One region of the Mitsuaria sp. MSU3D genome, then DNA from elsewhere that is predicted to be linked to it. Evidence: predicted binding sites of a transcription regulator. Region 1 holds the regulator's gene; the other holds the start of a gene.

Evidence for each region. The regulator LexA, encoded in region 1, represses DNA repair genes until DNA is damaged. The targets are predictions, from matches to a motif close to ACTGTATNNNNATACAGT.
Region 2: recA (recombinase RecA) is a predicted target of LexA. The motif match lies at 1,681-1,698, and genes of this name have one in related genera.

Annotation. Positions count from the first base shown of each region.
Region 1 is NZ_CP200314.1:1,244,326-1,254,717, forward strand. It holds tRNA gene AC1VNM_RS05710 (tRNA-Asp) at 177-253, shown strand; tRNA gene AC1VNM_RS05715 (tRNA-Ala) at 301-376, shown strand; tRNA gene AC1VNM_RS05720 (tRNA-Glu) at 439-514, shown strand; tRNA gene AC1VNM_RS05725 (tRNA-Asp) at 617-693, shown strand; gene AC1VNM_RS05730 (helix-hairpin-helix domain-containing protein) at 759-1,064, opposite strand; gene lexA (transcriptional repressor LexA) at 1,082-1,759, opposite strand; gene AC1VNM_RS05740 (asparaginase) at 1,883-2,809, shown strand; gene AC1VNM_RS05745 (organic hydroperoxide resistance protein) at 2,918-3,352, opposite strand; gene AC1VNM_RS05750 (MarR family winged helix-turn-helix transcriptional regulator) at 3,402-3,959, opposite strand; gene AC1VNM_RS05755 (ATP-binding cassette domain-containing protein) at 4,116-6,137, opposite strand; gene prmB (50S ribosomal protein L3 N(5)-glutamine methyltransferase) at 6,134-7,036, opposite strand; gene dapE (succinyl-diaminopimelate desuccinylase) at 7,033-8,184, opposite strand; gene AC1VNM_RS05770 (PilT/PilU family type 4a pilus ATPase) at 8,217-9,383, opposite strand; gene dapD (2,3,4,5-tetrahydropyridine-2,6-dicarboxylate N-succinyltransferase) at 9,440-10,258, opposite strand; gene dapC (succinyldiaminopimelate transaminase) at 10,342-10,392, opposite strand, start outside.
Region 2 is NZ_CP200314.1:4,800,605-4,810,996, reverse strand. It holds gene AC1VNM_RS21135 (sensor histidine kinase) at 1-676, opposite strand, end outside; gene AC1VNM_RS21130 (response regulator) at 748-1,419, opposite strand; gene recA (recombinase RecA) at 1,738-2,784, shown strand; gene AC1VNM_RS21120 (regulatory protein RecX) at 2,800-3,363, shown strand; gene sucC (ADP-forming succinate--CoA ligase subunit beta) at 3,802-4,962, shown strand; gene sucD (succinate--CoA ligase subunit alpha) at 4,990-5,883, shown strand; gene AC1VNM_RS21105 (TerC family protein) at 6,076-6,807, shown strand; gene AC1VNM_RS21100 (serine/threonine-protein kinase) at 6,892-7,896, shown strand; gene AC1VNM_RS21095 (Stp1/IreP family PP2C-type Ser/Thr phosphatase) at 7,893-8,687, shown strand; gene AC1VNM_RS21090 (FHA domain-containing protein) at 8,728-9,384, shown strand; gene AC1VNM_RS21085 (MBL fold metallo-hydrolase) at 9,626-10,392, shown strand, end outside.

The DNA of each region.
Region 1 (10,392 bases):
GAGCTTGGTTACTGACCAGAGATTGAACGAGAAAATCGAAAAATTCTTCGGAAATCGATTTGATCGTTGTCAAAATCAGGTACAGTAACGAAATCGACGCAGCGATGACATCAAGTGATTGATGAAATCAAAGCAAGAAGAGTTTGATGCGACAGATCGAAAGGTCTTGAGTATCTGGAGTGGTAGTTCAGTTGGTTAGAATACCGGCCTGTCACGCCGGGGGTCGCGGGTTCGAGCCCCGTCCACTCCGCCAACACAGTTGAGACTCGGGCGGCGTACCGATTCGATGCGAAAGCATTCGGGGGTATAGCTCAGCTGGGAGAGCGCTTGCATGGCATGCAAGAGGTCAGCGGTTCGATCCCGCTTACCTCCACCAGAACGCCTTCGGGTGTGACGGTTGCAAGGTACGCGCAGTTCGAGTCAAAACAAGCAGGTCCTGTCCCCTTCGTCTAGAGGCCTAGGACACCACCCTTTCACGGTGGCTACAGGGGTTCGAATCCCCTAGGGGACGCCAAGTTTGACAAGGCTTGGCTGCATCGCAGTTCTGTATGGAACTGATTGCTTGCAGCAGAATTTGTTCGCAAATGATATCGATGCACTCAATAGCGTCGTATCTGGAGTGGTAGTTCAGTTGGTTAGAATACCGGCCTGTCACGCCGGGGGTCGCGGGTTCGAGCCCCGTCCACTCCGCCAACATTAAAACCCTGTCGATGCAAATCGGCAGGGTTTTTTCTTTGGTCGTCGCTTTTGTTCTTCAATCAGATATCCGGATACTCGCGCTTGCGCTGCGCCGTATAACTCCACCAATCACGGGGAGGGCCGCCGTTCATGAAATCGACGGCGGCCATATAAGTATCCAGGACGCACGGGTCATGCCGCTGACCGGTGAGTTTGCAAATCCGCTGATACAGCGCGAAGGCATCGGCGCCCACGAGATCCATCGGCTGATGAATCCCCATCAACTCGAAATCCCGCACCATCGCCGGTCCGATGTTGGGAATCTGCCGCAGAGACGCGCATTCGGCGGCCGAGGCTGCTTTGCTGTGCGTCTTTCGCGCGCTCATGAGGGGGATGGCGGCGCTCAGTGAAAGCCGCCGGAACGGATCAGACCGACTGCCAGGCCTTCGATCGCAAACTCCTCATCGGGGGTGACCTCGATCGGTTGGAAGTCCGGGTTCTCCGGCAGCAGGCGAATGCCGTCGGCATGGCGCTGGAAGCGCTTCACGGTGACCTCTTCACCGATGCGCGCCACGACGACCTGGCCATTGCGCGCCTCGCTGATCTTCTGAACGGCGAGCAGGTCGCCGTCCATGATGCCGATGTCCTTCATGCTCATGCCTTTGACGCGGAGCAGGAAGTCGGGCGCCTTCGAGAACATCGAGGGGTCGACGCTATAGTGCTGCTCGACATGTTCCTCGGCGAGGATCGGCGCGCCGGCAGCGACGCGGCCCACGAGCGGCAGCGTCAACTGTGCGAGGCTCGCCAGCGGCAGCGCGAACTGGCTGTGCTCCCGGGCGCGATTGACCTGACGCAAGGCGGTCGACGGCAGGCGGATCCCACGTGCGGTACCGCCGACCAACTCGATGACGCCTTTTCGCGCCAGAGCCTGCAGGTGTTCCTCGGCCGCATTCGCGGACTTGAATCCCAGTTGCTGCGCGATCTCCGCGCGGGTGGGCGGCGAGCCGGTGCTCTCGATGCTGTCGCGGACCAGATCGAAGATCTGCTGTTGCCGGGCAGTGAGTTTGGGCGGTGTATCCACGAGCAAGCCTTTTTTCCATTGAGGACCGGATGTCGAGAACGCGGCGACCCTGATGGTTCAAAAGCCGCCTGAGAATTCATCCAGCATCTGGATTTTTATACAGGAGACGAGAAATTGCAAAGTGTGGCCCAGACCCTCGTGATCATCGGCACCGGCGGGACCATCGCCGGGACCTCCGGCAGCGCGACGGACAACGTCGGCTACAAGGCCGGCTCGCTGTCGGTCGAGTCGCTGGTGAGCGCGGTACCGGCGTTGGCGTCGAAGGCGCTTGAGGCTGAGCAGCTGGCTCAGCTCGACAGCAAGGACATGGATCACGCGACCTGGGCGCGACTCGCTCGTCGGGTGCGGGAGCATCTGGATCGCCCCGAGGTCCGCGGCATCGTGATCACGCATGGCACCGACACGCTCGAGGAGACTGCTTACCTGCTGCAGCGCGTGCTCGCGCCGGAGAAGCCGGTGGTCCTGACGGCCGCGATGCGCCCCGCGACGGCCATCCAGGCGGATGGTCCGCAGAACCTGCTGGATGCGGTGGCTGTTGCCGAAGCCGAAGGCGTGCGCGGCGTCGTCGCGGTCGTGGCGGGTCAGGTGTGGTCCGGCCTGGAACTGCGCAAGACGCACAGCTATCGCCTGAACGCCTTCGAGGCGGGGCCCGACGCTGGTCCACTGGCCGTGGTGGAGGAGGGTGCGCTGCGCCGCTTCCGCGACTGGCCGCAAGGCGAGGCGTTGGGTGTGGGTCTGCTTCCCGAAGACGCGTCGCGGTGGCCTTGGGTCGAGGTGCTCGGCAGCCACGCCGGCTCGGAAGCGCGTTCGCTCGACGCGTGGCGTGCGGCGGGGCTCCAGGGGCTGGTGCTGGCCTGCACCGGGAATGGCACGCTGAATCGTGCGCTCGACGTGCCAGTGCAGGCGCTGAAGGACGCCGGTATCCCGGTCTGGCGAACGACGCGCTGCGCGCAGGGGCGCATCGTCGGCGCGTCCGACGAGCCCGCGGCCGCGCTGTCGCCCTGGGCGGCGCGCATCGAATTGATGCTCACGCTGCTGCGCTCCCGCTGATCTCACCGCGCCAACGAACGCGCGCGCAAGCATGCGCCAACGAAAAAGCGCCGGCATTGCCGGCGCTTTTTTTCCATCGAGAGTCCGGAACGAGCCGGACCCGGATGATCAGACGATCGTCAGCGTGACGTCGATGTTGCCGCGCGTGGCGTTCGAGTACGGGCAGACCTCATGGGCTTCGGCGACCAGCTTCTCCAGCGCGGCGCGGTCCATGCCCGGCACGGAGATCTTCATCGACACGGCGATGCCGAAGGCGCCCGGCTTGTTGGCGTGGGGGCCGATGCCGACTTCGCTGGTGATCGAGACTTCGGCCGGCAGCGCGACCTTGTTGCGACCCGAGACGGCCTTCATCGCGCCGATGAAGCAGGCCGAGTAGCCCGCCGCGAACAGCTGTTCCGGGTTGGTGCCGGGGCCGCCGCCGCCGCCGAGTTCCTTCGGCGTGGACAGATCGACCTTCAGCGCGCCGTCGGACGATTGCGCGGTGCCTTGACGGCCGCCGGTGGCGGTGGCGGTGGCGGTGTAGAGGGCTTTTTCGATGGCCATGTGAGGCTCCTTGGTGGTGATGGGTGAGGGGTGAAAGGACAACTCGGGGTCAGGTCTCGCCATCCTCGTCGACAGTGACGGGATCAGCGGGATCGCGTGCCAGATGGGTCAGTACATTGGCTCGCAATTCATGCAGGCGTCTTGTCAGCGACTCCAGTTCGGCGGGACCGCAGGCGCTGGCGCAGGCCAGTTGTTCGGGGATGGAGACGGCTTGCTCGCGCAGTGCGCGGCCGGCGGGCGTCAGGTGGATCTCGACGCGGCGCTCATCGGCCATGGCGCGGCGGCGTTCGATGAGGCCGTTCGATTCCAGGCGTTTCAGCAGCGGCGTCAGCGTGCCGGAGTCCAGGTTCAAGCGTTGCCCCAGATCGGAGACGCTCGGGCCGTCGGTCTCCCACAGCACCAGCATCGCCAGGTATTGCGGATAGGTCAGGCCCAGGGGAGCCAGCAGCGGCTTGTAGAGCTTCGTCATCGCCAGCGAGGTCGAATAGAGCGCGAAGCACAGCTGAACATCCAGCTTCAGCCAGTCCGTGCCCGCGGGCACCGGCTGGGCGCGGGTCGCGGCCGGGGCGGCGGCGATCTGCGGGTTGAAGCACTTTGTGTTCGGCATGAGCTGAACTATAGCGAGCAATTAAATTGCACGCAATTGAAATGGTCTTTGAAGGCGGTTGACGGGAACTATCGGCGGCGGCGGCGCGAAGTTCCAGAAAGAAAAACGCCCCGGGGACAAGGGTCCACCAGGGCGTCGCTGTGGAGCGGGACGGGCTCAGCCCGTCGCCTGGATCGCGTCCACCTGCTCGCTGAGCTCCAGCCACCGCAGTTCCGCGGCCTCGATCTCGTCGCCGATGGCCTTCAGGCGCTTGCCGGCGTCCGCGATCTGCGCGGGCGTCTGGCCCGCGCCCGACAGCTGCGCTTCCAGCGCGGCGCGTTCGTCCGCCCACGCCTTCATGCGGGCGTCGATCTGCTCCATCTCCTTGCGCAGCGGGCGCGTCTGCTCGGACAGCTTCTGACGGGCCTGGCCGCTGAGCTTGCGGTCCTCGCGCTTGACGGGGGCGGGCGGCGTCACTGGCACGGCGGCCACGGGCGCCGCTGCCACGGCCACAGGGGCCGGCGCAGGGGCGGCGGCCGCGCTGCTGGCGCGCGCGCTGCGCAGGGCCTGCTTGGCCTCTTCCTTGGCGAGTTTCGCGGCCTCCTTGGACCGATCCAGCAGCCAGCGCTGGTAATCGTCCAGGTCGCCGTCGAAGGGCGAGAGCTTGCCGTCGGCCACCAGCCAGAACTCGTCGCAGACCTCGCGCAGCAGCGCGCGGTCATGGCTGACCAGCATGACGGTGCCCTCGAACTCGTTGAGCGCCATCGACAGCGCCTCGCGCGTCTGCAGGTCCAGGTGGTTGGTCGGTTCGTCCAGCAGCAGCAGGTTGGGGCGCTGCCAGACCAGCATCGCCAGCACCAGCCGCGCCTTCTCGCCGCCCGACAGGCTGCCCACGTCCTGGTTCACCATGTCGCCGACGAAGCGGAACTGGCCGAGGAAGTCGCGCAGCTCCTGCTCGCGGGCGTTCGGGCTGACCTCCTTGGCCAGCCGGATCATGTGCATCAGCGGGCCTTCATCAGGCCGCAGCACGTCCATCTCCTGCTGCGCGAAGTAGCCGATCGACAGGCCCTTGCCCTCGGTGATCGTGCCGCCCATCGCGCGCTGCATGCGGGCGACCGTCTTCACGAAGGTCGACTTGCCCTGGCCGTTCGCGCCGAGGATGCCGAAGCGCTGGCCGGCCAGCACCGAGCGGTCGATGCCGCGCACGATGACCTTCTCGCCCTCGTCCGTGTCGTAGCCGACGGACACGGTGTCGAACATCAGCATCGGATTGGGCAGGTTCAGCGGCTCGCGGAACTCGAAGCTGAAGTCCGACGCCGTCAGCACCGGCGCGAGGCGCTCCATGCGCTCCAGCGCCTTCACGCGGCTCTGCGCCTGCTTGGCCTTGCTGGCCTTGGCCTTGAAGCGGTCGATGAACTTCTGCAGATGCGCCATGCGCTCCTGCTGCTTGCTGAAGGCCTGCTGCTGCTGGAGCATGCGCTCGGCGCGCATCGACTCGAACGCGGTGTAGTTGCCGCCGTAGCGGTACAGCTTTGCATCGTCCAGATGCAGCGTGACCTTGGTGATCGCGTCCAGGAATTCGCGGTCATGGCTGATGATGATCATCGTGCCTTCATAGCGCTGCAGCCACGCTTCCAGCCAGACCAGGGCGTCCAGGTCCAAGTGGTTCGTGGGCTCGTCCAGCAGCATCAGGTCGGACGGGCACATCAGCGCGCGCGCCAGCTGCAGCCGCATGCGCCAGCCGCCGGAGAAGCTGTTGACCGGCGCATCGACCTGCGCGCCCTTGAAGCCCAGGCCCATCATCAGCGCCTGCGCGCGGGCGGGGGCGTCGAGGCTGCCGGCGTCCATCAGCTGCGCGTAGGCATCGGCGATGGCGTGACCGTCGTCGGCGGCTTCGGCCTCGGCCAGGGCCTGGCGCGCGGCCATCAGGCGGACGTCCCCTTCCAGCACGAACTCGGTGGCCGGCATGTCGGTCTCGGGCATGTGCTGCGCCACTTCGGCGAGCGCCCAGTGGCGCGGGATCTCCACGTCGCCCTTGTCGCTGTGCAGGCGGTCGGTCAGCAGCGAGAACAGGCTGGACTTGCCCGCGCCGTTGCGGCCGACGAGGCCGACCTTCTCGCCGGGTTGCAGCACGACGCTCGCGTCATCGAGAACGACCTTGGTGCCGCGGCGCAGCACGATGTTGCGCAGCGTGATCATGGGGAAACTCCTTGTTCGTCGTCATCGCCGAAGCCCGCGGCGACCAGCGCCTCGCGGGTCAGCAGCAGGACCTGGTCTTCGCCGGCGGAGGTCTCCAGCCAGGCGGATTCAAGTTGGGGGAAGGCAGCCTCGAAGAAGGCGCGCTCGTTGCCGATCTCCAGGACCAGCACCGCGTGCGGCGTCATCCGGGCGGGGGCGTCGGACAGCAGCGTGCGGATGAAGTCCATCCCGTCGGCGCCGCCCGCGAGGGCGAGTTCGGGCTCGGCGCGGTACTCGTGCGGCAGCGCCGCCATCGAGGTGCTGTTCACGTACGGCGGGTTGCACAGGATCAGGTCGTAGGGACCCTGCGCCGGCGCGAGGCCGTCGCCCTGCAGCAGCCGGATGCGATCGCCGAGCTGATGACGCTCGACGTTGATCGCCGCCACGGCGAGCGCCTCGGCGCTCAGGTCGATGGCGTCGACCGCCACATCGGGCCAGGCCATCGCGGCCAGCACGGCCAGGCTGCCGTTGCCGGTGCACAGGTCCAGCACGCGGGTGGTCTGGTCCGACAGCCACGCGTCGATGGTCGCGTCGGCCAGCAGCTCGGCAATGAAGCTGCGCGGCACGATGGCGCGCTCATCGACGTAGAAGGGCACGCCCTGCAGCCACGCCTCGCGCGTCAGGTAGGCGGCGGGCTTGCGCGTCGCGATGCGTTCGGCGACCAGCGCCTCGACCTTCGCCCGGCCAGCGTCGTCGACGGCGTCGGCCTCGTGCTCGTCCAGCGCATCCAGCGGCAGGTCCAGCGCCCACAGGCCCAGCCAGGCGGCCTCGTCGAAGGCGTTCGTCGTGCCATGCCCAAACGAAACGCCCGCCTCACGGAGGCGGGCGGCCTGGGCCTCGATCAATTCCAACAGCGTCACAGCAGCAGATTCTCCAGGGTGCGTCGGTAGATGCGCGTCAGCGGCGCGATCTGGTCCAGCGGCACGTATTCGTCGATCTTGTGGATGCTCGCATTGAGCGGTCCGAATTCCACCACCTGCGGGCAGAGCTTGGCGATGAAGCGGCCGTCCGAGGTGCCGCCGGTCGTGGACAACTCGGCGGTCACGCCGGTCTCGGCCTCGATGGCAGCGCCGATCGCCGCCGACAGCTCGCCCACCGGCGTCAGGAAGGGCTCGCCGGACAGCGTCCAGTCCAGCGTGTACTCGAGGCCGTGGCGGTCCAGCAGCGCATGCACCCGCTGGCGCAGAGCCTCCGGCGTCGATTCGGTCGAGAAGCGGAAGTTGAAGTCCACCACCATCTCGCCCGGGATCACGTTGCCGGCGCCGGTGCCGGCGGCGATGTTGGAGATCTGGAAGGTCGTCGGCGGGAAATAGGCGTTGCCGCGATCCCAATCGCTCGCGGCCAGTTCGGCCAACGCCGGCGCGGCCTGGTGGACCGGGTTGCGCGCCAGATGCGGGTAGGCGACGTGGCCCTGCACGCCGATCACGCGCAGCTTGCCGGAGAGCGAGCCGCGCCGGCCGTTCTTGACGGTGTCCCCGAGGCGCTCGACGGAGGTCGGCTCGCCGACGATGCAGTAGTCGAGCCGCTCACCGCGTGCGCGCAGGCGCTCGACGCAGACCACCGTGCCGTCACGCGCCGGGCCTTCCTCATCGCTCGTCAGCAGGAAAGCGACGCTGCCACGATGGTCGGGATGCATCGCGGCGAAGTCTTCCGCGGCGACGACCATCGCCGCCAGCGAGGTCTTCATGTCGGCCGCGCCGCGCCCGTACAGGCGGTCGCCTCGCACGGTCGGGACGAAGGGATCGCTGCTCCACTTCGCGAGGTCACCGGTGGGCACGACGTCGGTGTGGCCGGCGAAGACCAGCAACGGACCGTCCGCCGACTGTCCGCGGCGCACGGCCCACAGGTTGCTGACGCGGAAGTCGTCCGGCCCGCTGTCCATGCGTTCGAGCGTGAAGCCCGCCCCGGCCAGCCGCGCGCCGATCAATTCCAGGCACCCGGCATCGGCCGGCGTGACCGACGGGCGGGCGATCAACTGCTCCAGCAGCGCGAGGGTCAGGTCGTCCATCGGTCGGTGGGATCGTGTGTGCGGCGCGGGCCTCAGCCCGGCTGCACGTCCAGCGTGATGGAGGTGAAGTTGGCGGTGTCCTCGGCCGGTTCTTCCCGCTTCGGTGCGCCGGGGCCGCCGGGCTTGACGCCGGGGCCGTCGTTCTGCAGACGCCAGAGCAGGTTGGTCGGCGAGTCGGCAAAGGCCAGACCTTCCTCGCGGGTGATCGTGCCCTCGGTGATGAGGCGGGCGAAGTGTTCCTCGAAGCTCTGCGAGCCCTCGGCCATCGACTTCTCCATCGCCTCCTTGACGCCGGCGAAGTCGCCTTGCTCGATCAGCTCGGCGACGAGCTTGGTGTTCAGCAGGATTTCCGTGACCGGCACGCGGCCGCCCGCGGCGGCGCGCACCAGGCGCTGCGAGACCACCGCCTTCAGGCCGGCGCCCAGGTCGTTCAGCATCGCCGGACGCGATTCCGGCGTGTAGAAGGACATGATCCGGTTGAGCGCGTGGTAGCTGTTGTTGCCGTGCAGCGTGGCGACGACCAGGTGGCCCGACAGCGCGTACGAGATCGCGGCGGTCATCGTCTCGCGGTCGCGGATCTCGCCGATCAGGATGCAGTCCGGCGCCTGGCGCAGCGCGTTCTTCAGCGCGATCTGCAGTGACGCGGTGTCGCGGCCGACCTCGCGCTGGTTGACCAGCGAGCGCTTGTTGGTGAACAGGTATTCCAGCGGATCCTCGATCGTGAGGATGTGGCCGGTCATCGTCTGGTTGCGGTGCTCCAGCATCGACGCGAGCGTGGTGCTCTTGCCGGTGCCGGTCGCGCCCACCATCAGGATCAGGCCGCGCTTTTCGGTGATCAGCTTGGCCAGGATGGGCGGCAGGCCCAGGCTGTCCAGCGTCGGGATGACGTGCGGGATGTGCCGGAACACCGCCGCGATCGAGCCGCGCTGGCGGAAGCCCGACAGCCGGAAGCTGCCGACCTTGGGGATGGAGACCGCCAGGTTGAGCTCGCCGTTGGTGTCGAGCTCGGACATGTGCTGCGGGTCGACGACCTCGGAGATCAGCGCGCGCGGCTGGGCCGGGGTCAGGAGTTGATCCGACAGCTGCAGCATCTGCCCGTTGATCCGGATCAGCACCGGCATGTTGGCCGACAGGTAGGTGTCGGATGCGCCCTTCTCGGCCATCAGGCGCAGGATGCGCTCCATGTTTCCCGTGCTCATGCGGTCTCCTCCGGACGGATGATCTTCTTCAGCGTGGCGTCGTGAGGCTCGTGGGCTCAGGCGCGCAGCAGTTCGTTGATGGACGTCTTCGCGCGGGTGCCGGCGTCGACCTTCTTCACGATGATGGCGGCGTACAGGCTGTACTTGTCGTTCTTCGGCAGGCTGCCGCTGATGACGACCGAGCCGGCCGGGACGCGGCCGTACGAGACGGTGTCCGTCTCGCGGTCGTAGATCGGGGTGCTCTGGCCGATGTAGACGCCCATGGAGATCACCGAGTTCTCCTCGACGATCACGCCCTCGACGATCTCCGAGCGGGCGCCGATGAAGCAGTTGTCCTCGATGATGGTCGGGTTGGCCTGCAGCGGCTCCAGCACGCCACCGATGCCGACGCCGCCGGACAGGTGGACGTGCTTGCCGATCTGGGCGCAGGAGCCGACGGTGGCCCAGGTGTCGACCATCGTGCCTTCGTCGACGTAGGCGCCGATGTTCACGTAGGACGGCATCAGCACGACGTTCTTCGCCATGAAGCTGCCGCGGCGGGCGACAGCCGGAGGCACGACGCGCACGCCGGCGGCGCGCAGCTGCTCGTCGGTCTGGCCGCCGAACTTGGTCGGGACCTTGTCGAAGAAGGTCATGTCGCCGGCGCCCATCTGGCGGTTGTCGTTCAGGCGGAACGACAGCAGCACGGCCTTCTTGACCCACTGGTGCACGGTCCATTCACCGACGGCCTTGCGTTCGGCCACGCGCAGCGTGCCGGCGTCCAGGGCGGCGATCACCTCGTCCACCGCCGCGCGCACTTCGGGGCTGTTGGCGGAGGTCAGGTTGGCGCGGCCTTCCCAGGCGAGGTCGATGATCGATTGCAGGTCTTGCGTCATGGTGCGGGGATGTGTTCGAGGGGATGCGGGGAGAGCGGTGTGAGTGAAGCCGTGAGTGAGGCCGTGACTGAAGCCGTGAACGGTCAGGGCGACGGTTGAAGCTGCTTCACGAAGTCGACGATGCGGCGGGCGGC
Region 2 (10,392 bases), 3.6 Mb from region 1:
TGGGGCTCAGGTCCGAGCTGTCGCGGGAGCGGATGCGCCGCTGCAGGTCGTTCAGCGGCGCGATCCCGCGCGCCAGTGCCAGCCACACCAGCAGCACCGCCAGCGGCAGGATCACGAACTGCGGCAGGATGACGCCCTTGATGATCTCGTTGGTCAGCCGCGAGCGCTTGCCCAGCGTCTCCGCGACCTGCACCAGCATCATCCGGTCGCTGCCCGCCATCCCCTCTGGCACCACCCACAGGTAGGACACGCGCACCGCCTCGTTGTTGATCTCGTCGAACCGGCGATTCACCTCCCAGGGAACGATCGGCGGCTCGACCTCGGGCACCGGCAGCAGCGCATCGCCGCTCAGCAGCTCGCCGCGCAGGCCCAGTACCTGGTAGTAGACGGTGTCGGATTCGTCCGCGCGCAGCAGGGCGGCGGCCTCGGGCGCGAGCGCGTAGCGCGACCGGCCGCGCCGCGCCGCCGCATCGCCGGGCCCGGGCTCGGTCACGACCTGCAGGCCGAGCGTGCGCGCCATCTCGTCGAGCTCACGGTCATAGGGCTTGTTGGCGATGCCCTGGGCCACCAGCCAGGTCAGTGCGACGCTGATCGGCCAGATGACCAGCAGCGGCGCGAGCATCCAGTCGAGGATCTCGCCGAACAGCGAGCGATGGCCGGTGGAATCAGTCGCCATGACGCGCACCGTGGGTCAGGCGTCCGCGCGGAGCTGTCCCGCGCCTCGCGCGGCCAGGCCCACGCGACCGCTCAGCCGGGAATCTTCTCAAGGCAGTAGCCCAGTCCGCGCACCGTCGCGATGCGGATCGGGCCCTGCTCGATCTTCTTGCGCAACCGATGGATGTAGACCTCGATCGCGTTGTTGCTGACCTCTTCGCCCCACTCGCACAGGCGCTCGACCAACTGGTCCTTGCTGACGAGGCGGCCGGCGCGCTGCAGCAGCACTTCCAGCAGCGACAGCTCGCGCGCCGAGAGTTCCACCATCTGGTCGTTGATGTAGGCGACGCGTCCCGTCGCGTCGAAGGTCAGCGGACCGTGGCGGATGACGCTCGAGGCGGTGCCCAGGCCGCGGCGCGTGAGTGCGCGCACGCGGGCTTCGAGCTCCTGCAGCGAGAACGGCTTGGCCATGTAGTCGTCGGCGCCCAGGTCCAGGCCCTTGACGCGTTCCTCGATGCTGTCGGCCGCGGTCAGGATCAGCACCGGCACGGAGGATCCTCGTGCGCGCAGCCGCCTCAGCACCTCCAGGCCGTGCAGCTTGGGCAGGCCCAGATCGAGGATCAGGAGATCGAATTCATGCGAGGCCAGCGCGGCATCCGCCTCGCTGCCGCTGCCGACCTGATCGACGGCGCAGCCCGACGCCCGCAACGAGCGCAGCAGGCCGTCGGCCAGGACCTGGTCGTCTTCGGCGATCAAGATGCGCATGTGTCGTCCCCTCTGGTTATGGAGACATTCTAGGGAGCGGCCTGCTGGTGTTCCCTAGGCGTTTCCGAGGCGTTCGCTCGGCATGCGTCGGGCGTGGCGACTCACACCGACGACAGCGCGGCGTGGGGATGACTCCCACCGAAGGCGGAAAAAGGTGGGAACTGCGACGGCTGGCTCATCCAGTGAGCCATCTGGTGCTTAGGATGCCTACATCGACCCGTTGCCGGCACCGCAAAGCGCATCCGGCCGCTTCGACAAAGTACTGTACAGATATACAGATTGCGCCATAATCCGCCGCAGCCAACAGGAGAAGATTGCATGGACGCCCCCGTGAAGAACGCCAACACCGAAAAAGCCAAGGCCCTGCAGGCCGCCCTCGCCCAGATCGAAAAGCAGTTCGGCAAGGGCTCCATCATGCGGCTGGCCGAAGGCGAGAAGATCGAGGACATCCAGGTCGTCTCCACCGGCTCCCTGGGTCTCGACATCGCGCTGGGCGTCGGCGGTCTGCCGCGCGGCCGCGTGGTCGAGATCTACGGTCCTGAATCCTCGGGCAAGACCACGCTGACGCTGCAGGTCATCGCCCAGATGCAGAAGCTGGACGGCGTGTGCGCCTTCATCGACGCTGAACACGCGTTGGATGTCCAGTACGCGCAGAAGCTGGGCGTCAACCTGCAGGAACTGCTGATCAGCCAGCCCGACACCGGCGAACAGGCCCTGGAGATCGTGGATTCGCTGGTGCGCTCGGGGTCTGTCGACCTGATCGTCATCGACTCGGTCGCCGCGCTGACGCCGAAGGCGGAACTCGAAGGCGAGATGGGCGATTCGCTGCCCGGCCTGCAGGCCCGACTGATGAGCCAGGCGCTGCGCAAGCTGACCGCCACCATCAAGAAGACCAACTGCACCGTCGTCTTCATCAACCAGATCCGGATGAAGATCGGCGTGATGTTCGGCAGCCCGGAAACGACCACCGGCGGCAACGCGCTGAAGTTCTACGCTTCTGTGCGCCTGGACATCCGCCGCATCGGCTCGATCAAGAAGGGCGAGGAAGTCATCGGTTCCGAGACCAAGGTCAAGGTCGTCAAGAACAAGGTGGCGCCGCCGTTCAAGACGGCGGAGTTCGACATCCTCTACGGCGAAGGCATCAGCCGCGAAGGCGAGATCATCGACATGGGCGTGGCCGCCAAGATCGTCGAGAAGGCCGGCTCCTGGTACGCCTACAGCGGCGAGAAGATCGGCCAGGGCAAGGACAACGCGCGTGAGTTCCTGCGCGAGAACGCGGACCTGGCGGTCGAGATCGAGAACAAGATCCGCGAATCCCTGGGCATCCCCCTGTTGGGCGCAACGCCCGGCGGCGACGCCGAGTAAGCGCGGGGCTTTCGCATGACCCCGCCCGACGGTCGGCGGGGCCGAGCCTCGCAGCCTCTGTCGCTGAAGGCTCGCGCGATTGCGCTGCTCGCGCAGCGCGAGCACAGCGCGATGGAGCTGCGACGCAAGCTGCTGCGCATCGCGCGTGATCGGCAAGCCGAAGCCAGCGAGGCTTCGGAACCGAGGGGCGACGAATTCGCGGATGAAGCCGGGTCGAAGGACCTGGACGACGAAGTCGACGCGGTACTCGATTGGCTCAAGGCCAACGCTTATCTCGACGAGTCGCGGTTTGTCGAATCCCGCATCCACGTACGCTCTCAGCGCTTCGGTCAGCGACGTATCGAGCAGGAGCTCGCCCAGCATGGGCTCGCTTTGGACGCGGAACAGCGGTCGACACTTGTGGCCGGCGAATTGGATCGCGCCTGCGAATTGCTTCGGCGCAAGTTCGGTGATGGCCCCGCCCTCGATGCAGCGGCGCTAGCCAAACGCCTGCGTTTCCTCATCGGACGGGGATTCGGTTCGGATCTCGCGCGCCGGGCGGTCCGACGCGTCGCCGAGGGCAGCGATGCCGATGCGTGAAGCGCGCGTCGGACCGGTCACTGGTCTTGCCGCCTGAATGAGCGACAGGGGCTGAAACTCCCCGAAACTTCGTGCGTCATGAGCACCTTGCGGCGCGCTGACAAGCCCACGCCAGTGCGCGTCTCAACCGCGCCAAGGGCTTGATGCAACGCAGCATGCTACATTTTCGGCTTCGCAAAACAGCCCGCCGGCGTTCGTCCGCGGGCGTGTTTTCGCGTGTTTGCATCGGTTTTATGTCTTCCTCCGCCTCCCCCGAGCGCCATCCGCCGCATCATCGTCGCTCCGTCGACGTGCGGTCCTATGGTCGCGACGACGGGTTCCTTGTCGCGGAGACCCGGTTGAATCCGGCGTTGCAAACCTCCTCTCCACGCCGGCACCGCGGAGCGCCCGCGGCACTGGCAGCCTCTTCCTGATTCATCCATCAAGCGAGACCTCCCTATGAAGATTCACGAGTACCAGGGCAAGGAAATCCTGCGCCAGTTCGGCGTGCCGGTGCCGCGCGGCATTCCCGCGTTCACGGTGCAAGAGGCGGTCGAAGCCGCGCAGAAGCTGGGCGGCCCGGTCTGGGTGGTCAAGGCGCAGATCCACGCCGGCGGCCGCGGCAAGGGCGGCGGCGTCAAGCTGGGCAAGAGCCTGGACGACGTGAAGGCGCTCTCCGAGCAGATCCTGGGCATGCAGCTGGTCACGCACCAGACCGGCCCGGTCGGCCAGAAGGTCCGCCGCCTGTACATCGAAGAAGGCGCGGACATCAAGAACGAGCTGTACATCTCGCTGGTGACCGACCGCGGCACGCAGAAGGTCGCCTTCATCGCGTCGAGCGAAGGCGGCATGGACATCGAGGAAGTCGCCCACTCGACTCCCGAGAAGATCATCACCGAGTACATCGATCCGCTGACCGGCATCACGGCCGAGCAATCGAAGAAGATCGCCGCGGCCATCGGCCTGAGCGGCGCTTCGGTGGATCAGGCCGTCGACCTGTTCGCGAAGCTGTACAAGTGCTACATGGACACGGATGCGTCGCTGGTTGAAATCAACCCGCTGAACTGCGATTCGAAGGGCAACCTGATCGCGCTGGACGCGAAGTTCAACTTCGACGCCAACGCCCTGTTCCGTCACCCGGAAATCGTCGCCTACCGTGACCTGGACGAAGAAGACGCGGCTGAAATCGAAGCCTCGAAGTTCGACCTGGCCTACATCTCGCTGGACGGCAACATCGGCTGCCTGGTGAACGGCGCCGGTCTGGCGATGGCCACCATGGATACCATCAAGCTGTTCGGCGGCGAGCCGGCCAACTTCCTGGACGTGGGTGGCGGCGCCACCGCCGAGAAGGTCACCGAAGCCTTCAAGATCATGCTGAAGAACCCCGAGGTGAAGGGCATCCTCGTGAACATCTTCGGCGGCATCATGAAGTGCGACACCATCGCCGAAGGCGTGATCACGGCCTGCAAGGCCGTCAACCTGAACGTCCCGCTGGTCGTCCGCATGAAGGGCACCAACGAGGAGCTGGGCAAGAAGATGCTGGCCGAGTCCGGCCTGCCCATCATCGCCGCCGACACCATGGCCGAAGCCGCGACCAAGATCGTCGCCGCCGTCAAGTAAGCCGAAGACCCAGCCAAGGAATACGACATGAGCATCTACATCAACAAGGACACCAAGGTCATCACCCAGGGCATCACGGGCAAGACCGGTCAGTTCCACACCCTGGGCTGCCAAGCCTACGCCAACGGCAAGAACGCGTTCGTCGCGGGCGTGAACCCGAAGAAGGCGGGCGAGAAGTTCTCGGACATCCCCATCTACGGCACCGTGAAGGAAGCCGCTGCCCAGACCGGCGCCACCGTGTCGGTGATCTATGTGCCGCCGGCCGGCGCCGCCGCCGCGATCTGGGAAGCCGTCGAGGCCGATCTGGACCTGGCGATCTGCATCACGGAAGGCATCCCCGTCCGTGACATGCTGGAAGTGCGCAACAAGATGAAGGCCAAGGAACTGGCTGGCGGCAAGAAGACGCTGCTGCTGGGCCCGAACTGCCCCGGCCTGATCACGCCCGACGAGATCAAGATCGGCATCATGCCCGGCCACATCCATCGCAAGGGTCGCATCGGCGTGGTCTCGCGCTCGGGCACGCTGACCTATGAAGCGGTGGCGCAGCTGACTGAAATCGGCTTGGGCCAATCCTCGGCAGTCGGTATCGGCGGCGACCCGATCAACGGTCTGAAGCACATCGACGTGATGCAGGCCTTCAACGACGATCCGGACACCGACGCCGTCATCATGATCGGTGAGATCGGTGGCCCGGACGAGGCGGAAGCCGCCCGTTGGTGCAAGGCCAACATGAAGAAGCCGGTGGTCGGTTTCATCGCGGGTGTGACCGCGCCTCCCGGAAAGCGCATGGGCCACGCTGGCGCGCTGATCTCCGGCGGTGCCGACACGGCCGATGCCAAGCTCGCCATCATGGAAGAGTGCGGTTTCACCGTGACGCGCAACCCGTCGGAAATGGGCAAGCTGCTGAAAGGCCTGCTGTAAGTAGCAGGAAAAACCTGATGCCAGGAGCTGTTGCTGCGTAATTTCACGCACTGCGGTTCCTGGGGGCGGGCGCGGACAATCCAGCCGTACCCCCCAAACAAATGAAGGGGCCCATGGGGCCCCTTCATTCGTTTGCCCTCCAACGCTTTAGACTGGGCTCTCGTTGCGCGAGGCCCGGCGCGGGTTCCCTACATGGACATGCTCACCAGCCCCGAGTTCTGGCTCGCCGTCGGCCAGATCATCCTGATCGACATCCTGCTGGGTGGCGACAATGCCGTCGTCATCGCGCTTGCCTGCCGCAAGCTGCCACCGAATCTGCGCACCAAAGGCATCCTTTGGGGCACCGCAGGTGCCATCGTGCTGCGCGTTGTGCTGATCTTCTTCGCGCTGACCCTTCTCAAGCTCCCGTTCCTCAAGCTGGTAGGCGGCGTGTTGCTGCTGTGGATCGGCATCAAGCTCCTGATCCCGGAAGGCGAGGACGACCACTCGAAGATGGAGGCGAGCGACAAGCTCTGGGGCGCGGTGAAGACCGTCATCATCGCGGACTTCGTGATGAGCCTGGACAACGTCATCGCGATCGCCGGCGCTGCTGAAGGCGCGGGCGGTCAACATCAGATGCCGCTGGTGATCTTCGGCCTGTTGGTGTCGATCCCCATCATCGTCTGGGGTAGCCAGCTGGTGATCAAGCTGATGGACAAGTTCCCGATCGTGATCACGCTGGGCGCGATGCTGCTGGGTTGGATTGCCGGCACGATGGTGGTGACCGATCCCGCGCTCAATGCCTGGGTGCCGATGCAAGCGGGCAGCAAGCCCGGTACGACGGAAGTGCTGCCGCAGGTGTATTACGCCCTGGGTGTCGGCGGCGCGCTGTTCGTCCTGCTCGTCGGCAAGCTGCTGGCCGCGCGCCGTCCGGCGCAAGCCTGACGAAAGGCCTGTCATGTCATGAGCGCCTCCGGCTTCCTGAAGAGACTTCTGGGCCGAGGCGCATCTGACGATGGGAGTCTGGGCGTGTCCGACACCTTGCCGACGACGCAGCCGATGCCGCGATCGGCGGCTGTGGCGCTGGACGACTACGACATCGGCGAGGAAGTTGGCCGGGGTGCGATGGCCGTCGTTCATCGGGCTGTCGACCGCCGTAGCGGCCGGACCGTCGCCATCAAGCGCCTGGCGCTGCAACGTGAGTTTGCGGCGGAGGACCTGATCGACGTTCGCGACCGCTTCATGCGTGAAGCGAGCGCGGCCCGGCATCTGGATCATCCCGACATCCTGCGCGTGCTTGACGCTGGCGAATGCGCTGGCGAGACCTGGATCGCGATGGAATACGTCGTGGGGCAGGATCTCAGCCACCACACGCGGCCTGGCCAGCTGCTGCCCTTGCGCGAGGTACTGCTGCTCGCCGCGCGCCTGGCGCGGGCGCTCCAGTACGCCCATGGTCACGGGGTCGTACATCGCGATATCAAGCCCGCCAACGTCATGCTGGAACGGGAATCCGGCAGCGTGAAGATCATGGACTTCGGCATTGCTCGTGTCGCCGATGGCAGTCGGACGCGGACGGGATTGGTCCTGGGTACGCCGTCCTACATGTCGCCGGAACAACTGGCCGGCCTGCAAGTGGATGGTCGCAGCGACCTCTACTCGTTGGGCGCGATGCTGTTCCAGCTGTTGACCGGCCACCTTCCGCATCAGACGGAGTCGATGGCGACGCTGATGCACCAGATCATGAATCAGCCGGCAGCGGATGTCCGTCGTCTTCGGCCTGAGTTGCCCGAGTCGCTGGCCATGGTCGTGGCGTTGGCGCTGGAAAAGCGTCCCGAATTGCGCTACCAGCGCGGCGACACGCTGGCCCAGGATCTGGAGGCGGTGCTGGCTCAGATTCCAGTGGAACTGGCCAATAGCACGGGTGCCACACCCCCCCCACCGGCGGGACAGGCATTCGAGCAAACTTTGCGGCTACAGTCCCAGGGCGCAGTGCACAATCCCCTTCCCCCAGCCGATCCCGCCAGCAAGACATGACCCTGGAGTTCTTCAGCGCCACCGATACCGGTCGTGTGCGCGACAACAATGAAGACTCGGTCGCCCTGGAACCGGGCGTCGGGCTCGCGGTGCTTGCCGACGGTATGGGGGGGTATAACGCGGGGGAGGTCGCCAGCCAGATGCTGACGACGTTCATCAAATCGGAGTTGGGTCGATGGCTGGCCGAGTCTGGCCAGCATGCGACAGACATCGATGTGCGACGGGCGATGGACATTTGCGTGGACAACGCCAACCGCGCGATCTTCAACGCCGCCAACACCAATCCGCGCTATGCGGGGATGGGGACGACGCTGGTGCTGGCGGTCTTCCGGGAACAGAGCCTGTTGCTCGGGCATGTGGGCGATTCGCGGGCCTATCGCTATCGGGAAGGCCAACTTGTCCAGCTGACGCGTGACCATTCGTTGCTGCAGGAACAGATCGATGCAGGTCTACTGACGCCAGAGGAAGCCGTCTTCAGCAGCAACAAGAATCTGGTCACGCGAGCCGTTGGCGTCGAGGATACGGTGATGCTGGAGGTGCATCAGCACGAGCTGCTGCCCGGGGACCAGATCCTGCTGTGCAGCGATGGCCTGTCCGACATGGTCGATGACGCCAGCGTGGCACAGGTGCTGCAAAGCCACAATGATCTGCCTGAAGCAGCGCAGGCGCTGGTGGACACGGCCAATGATCTCGGTGGCAAGGATAATATTGCGATCGTTCTGGTTCGCGCGGAAAGTCGCACCAAGCCATGGGCGTGGTGGCCATTCAGTCGCAACAATGGGCGCCGTTGAGGCGGCCCTCTACAAATAAAGACAGGACTCGAGGTCAAGCATGGGCAAGCTGGTGGTGTCGCTCGACGGCGTGGTGATCAAGGAAGTGCAGATCACCAAGGACAAGACCACGCTCGGCCGGCGGCCGTACAACGACATCGTCATCGACAACCTAGCGGTGAGCGGCGAACACGCCGTGCTGCAGATGGTCGGGGCGGATGTGTTCATCGAGGACTTGAACTCGACGAACGGCACGTACATCAACGGCAAGGCGATCAAGAAGCAATTGCTGTCGCACAGCGACGTGATTGAGGTCGGCAAGTACAAGATCAAGTTCCTGCTCGAGGACAACGGCGACTACGAGAAGACGATGATCCTGCGGCCCGGCACTGCGCCGAGCAGCGGTTTCGGTCTGCCTTCCTCGTTCGGTGGGCTGGGTCCGGCGCCGGTGTCGACCGCGCCAGCGGCGATCAAGGTGCTGAACGGACCTGCGGCGGGCCGCGAGGTCTCCCTCACCAAGGTCGTGACGACGGTGGGCAAGCCGGGCGTGCAGGTGGCGTCGATCACCAAGAGACCGAGCGGCTATGTGTTCGCGCACGTCGAGGGTGGCGCCCGGCCAGTGGTGAATGGCGCGCCGTTGACGGCCGAATCGGTCCCCCTGAAGAACGGTGATGTGATCGAACTGGCTGGTACGCAGATGCAGTTCGTGCAGGCCTGATCGGTCCGTCTCGATACGAAGGGGGCCCGCAGGGCCCCTTTTTGCTGCCCGGTCGGTGATCCGGCGGCGTGGTTTAGGCGCACCATCCTGTATCGAGATGATTCGGTGCTGTCGGGCGAACACCTACACGCGTGCAGGTTTTCACGGCATGGCGGCGGGGTCGCGTAAGCGACGGCAATAAACCTTCGAATCGAGGATTCGGCGCTTAGCGCCACACGAGGGTGCCTCTACAGTCTTCCGCATGAAGATTCGCGTGCTTGGTTGCGCTGGCGCCCTGGCGGCCGGCTACAGGACCACTTCCTTTCTGCTCGACGACGATGTGCTCATCGACGCCGGCAGCGGCGTGGCTGAGCTCACCGTGGACGCGATGGCCAAGGTGGACCACATCCTGGTGACGCATTCGCATCTCGATCATGTTTTGGCGATCGGCTTGCTAGCCGATACGGTCCAGCGCCGACGCGCGCAAGCTGGTCGTCCCCCGGTCAAGGTACACGCGCTGCCCGAGACTCTGCAGGCACTGCGCGCACATGTCTTCAACGGCGTGATTTGGCCCGACTTCACGCGCCTCCCGTCGCTGGAACGGCCGGCTCTGACCTTCCATGAGTTTGCGGTGGGTGACCATCTCGATCTGGGCGGTGGCCGCCGGATCGAAGTAATCAGCGCGGCGCACACCGTACCGGCTGTGGGATTCGCAGTCGATGGCGGCGCATCGGGTCACTGGGTCTTCACTGGCGACACCGGCCCGAACCCGGCGCTCTGGCGGCGCCTGTCGGAAATCAAAGTGGCGCATCTGATCATCGAGTGCGCCTTCGGCGACGACGAGTGCGGTCTGGCCGGCATCAGCAAGCACCTGTGCCCGACGACGCTTCGGGATGAACTTGCAAAACTTGGCGGTGCAATCGACGTGCACATCACCCACATCAAGCCAGGTGAACGCGCGGCGGTGATGGACGCGGTCATGGGCCTGCGTACGACGCACAGGATTTCGGCGTTGGAGAACTTCCAGGA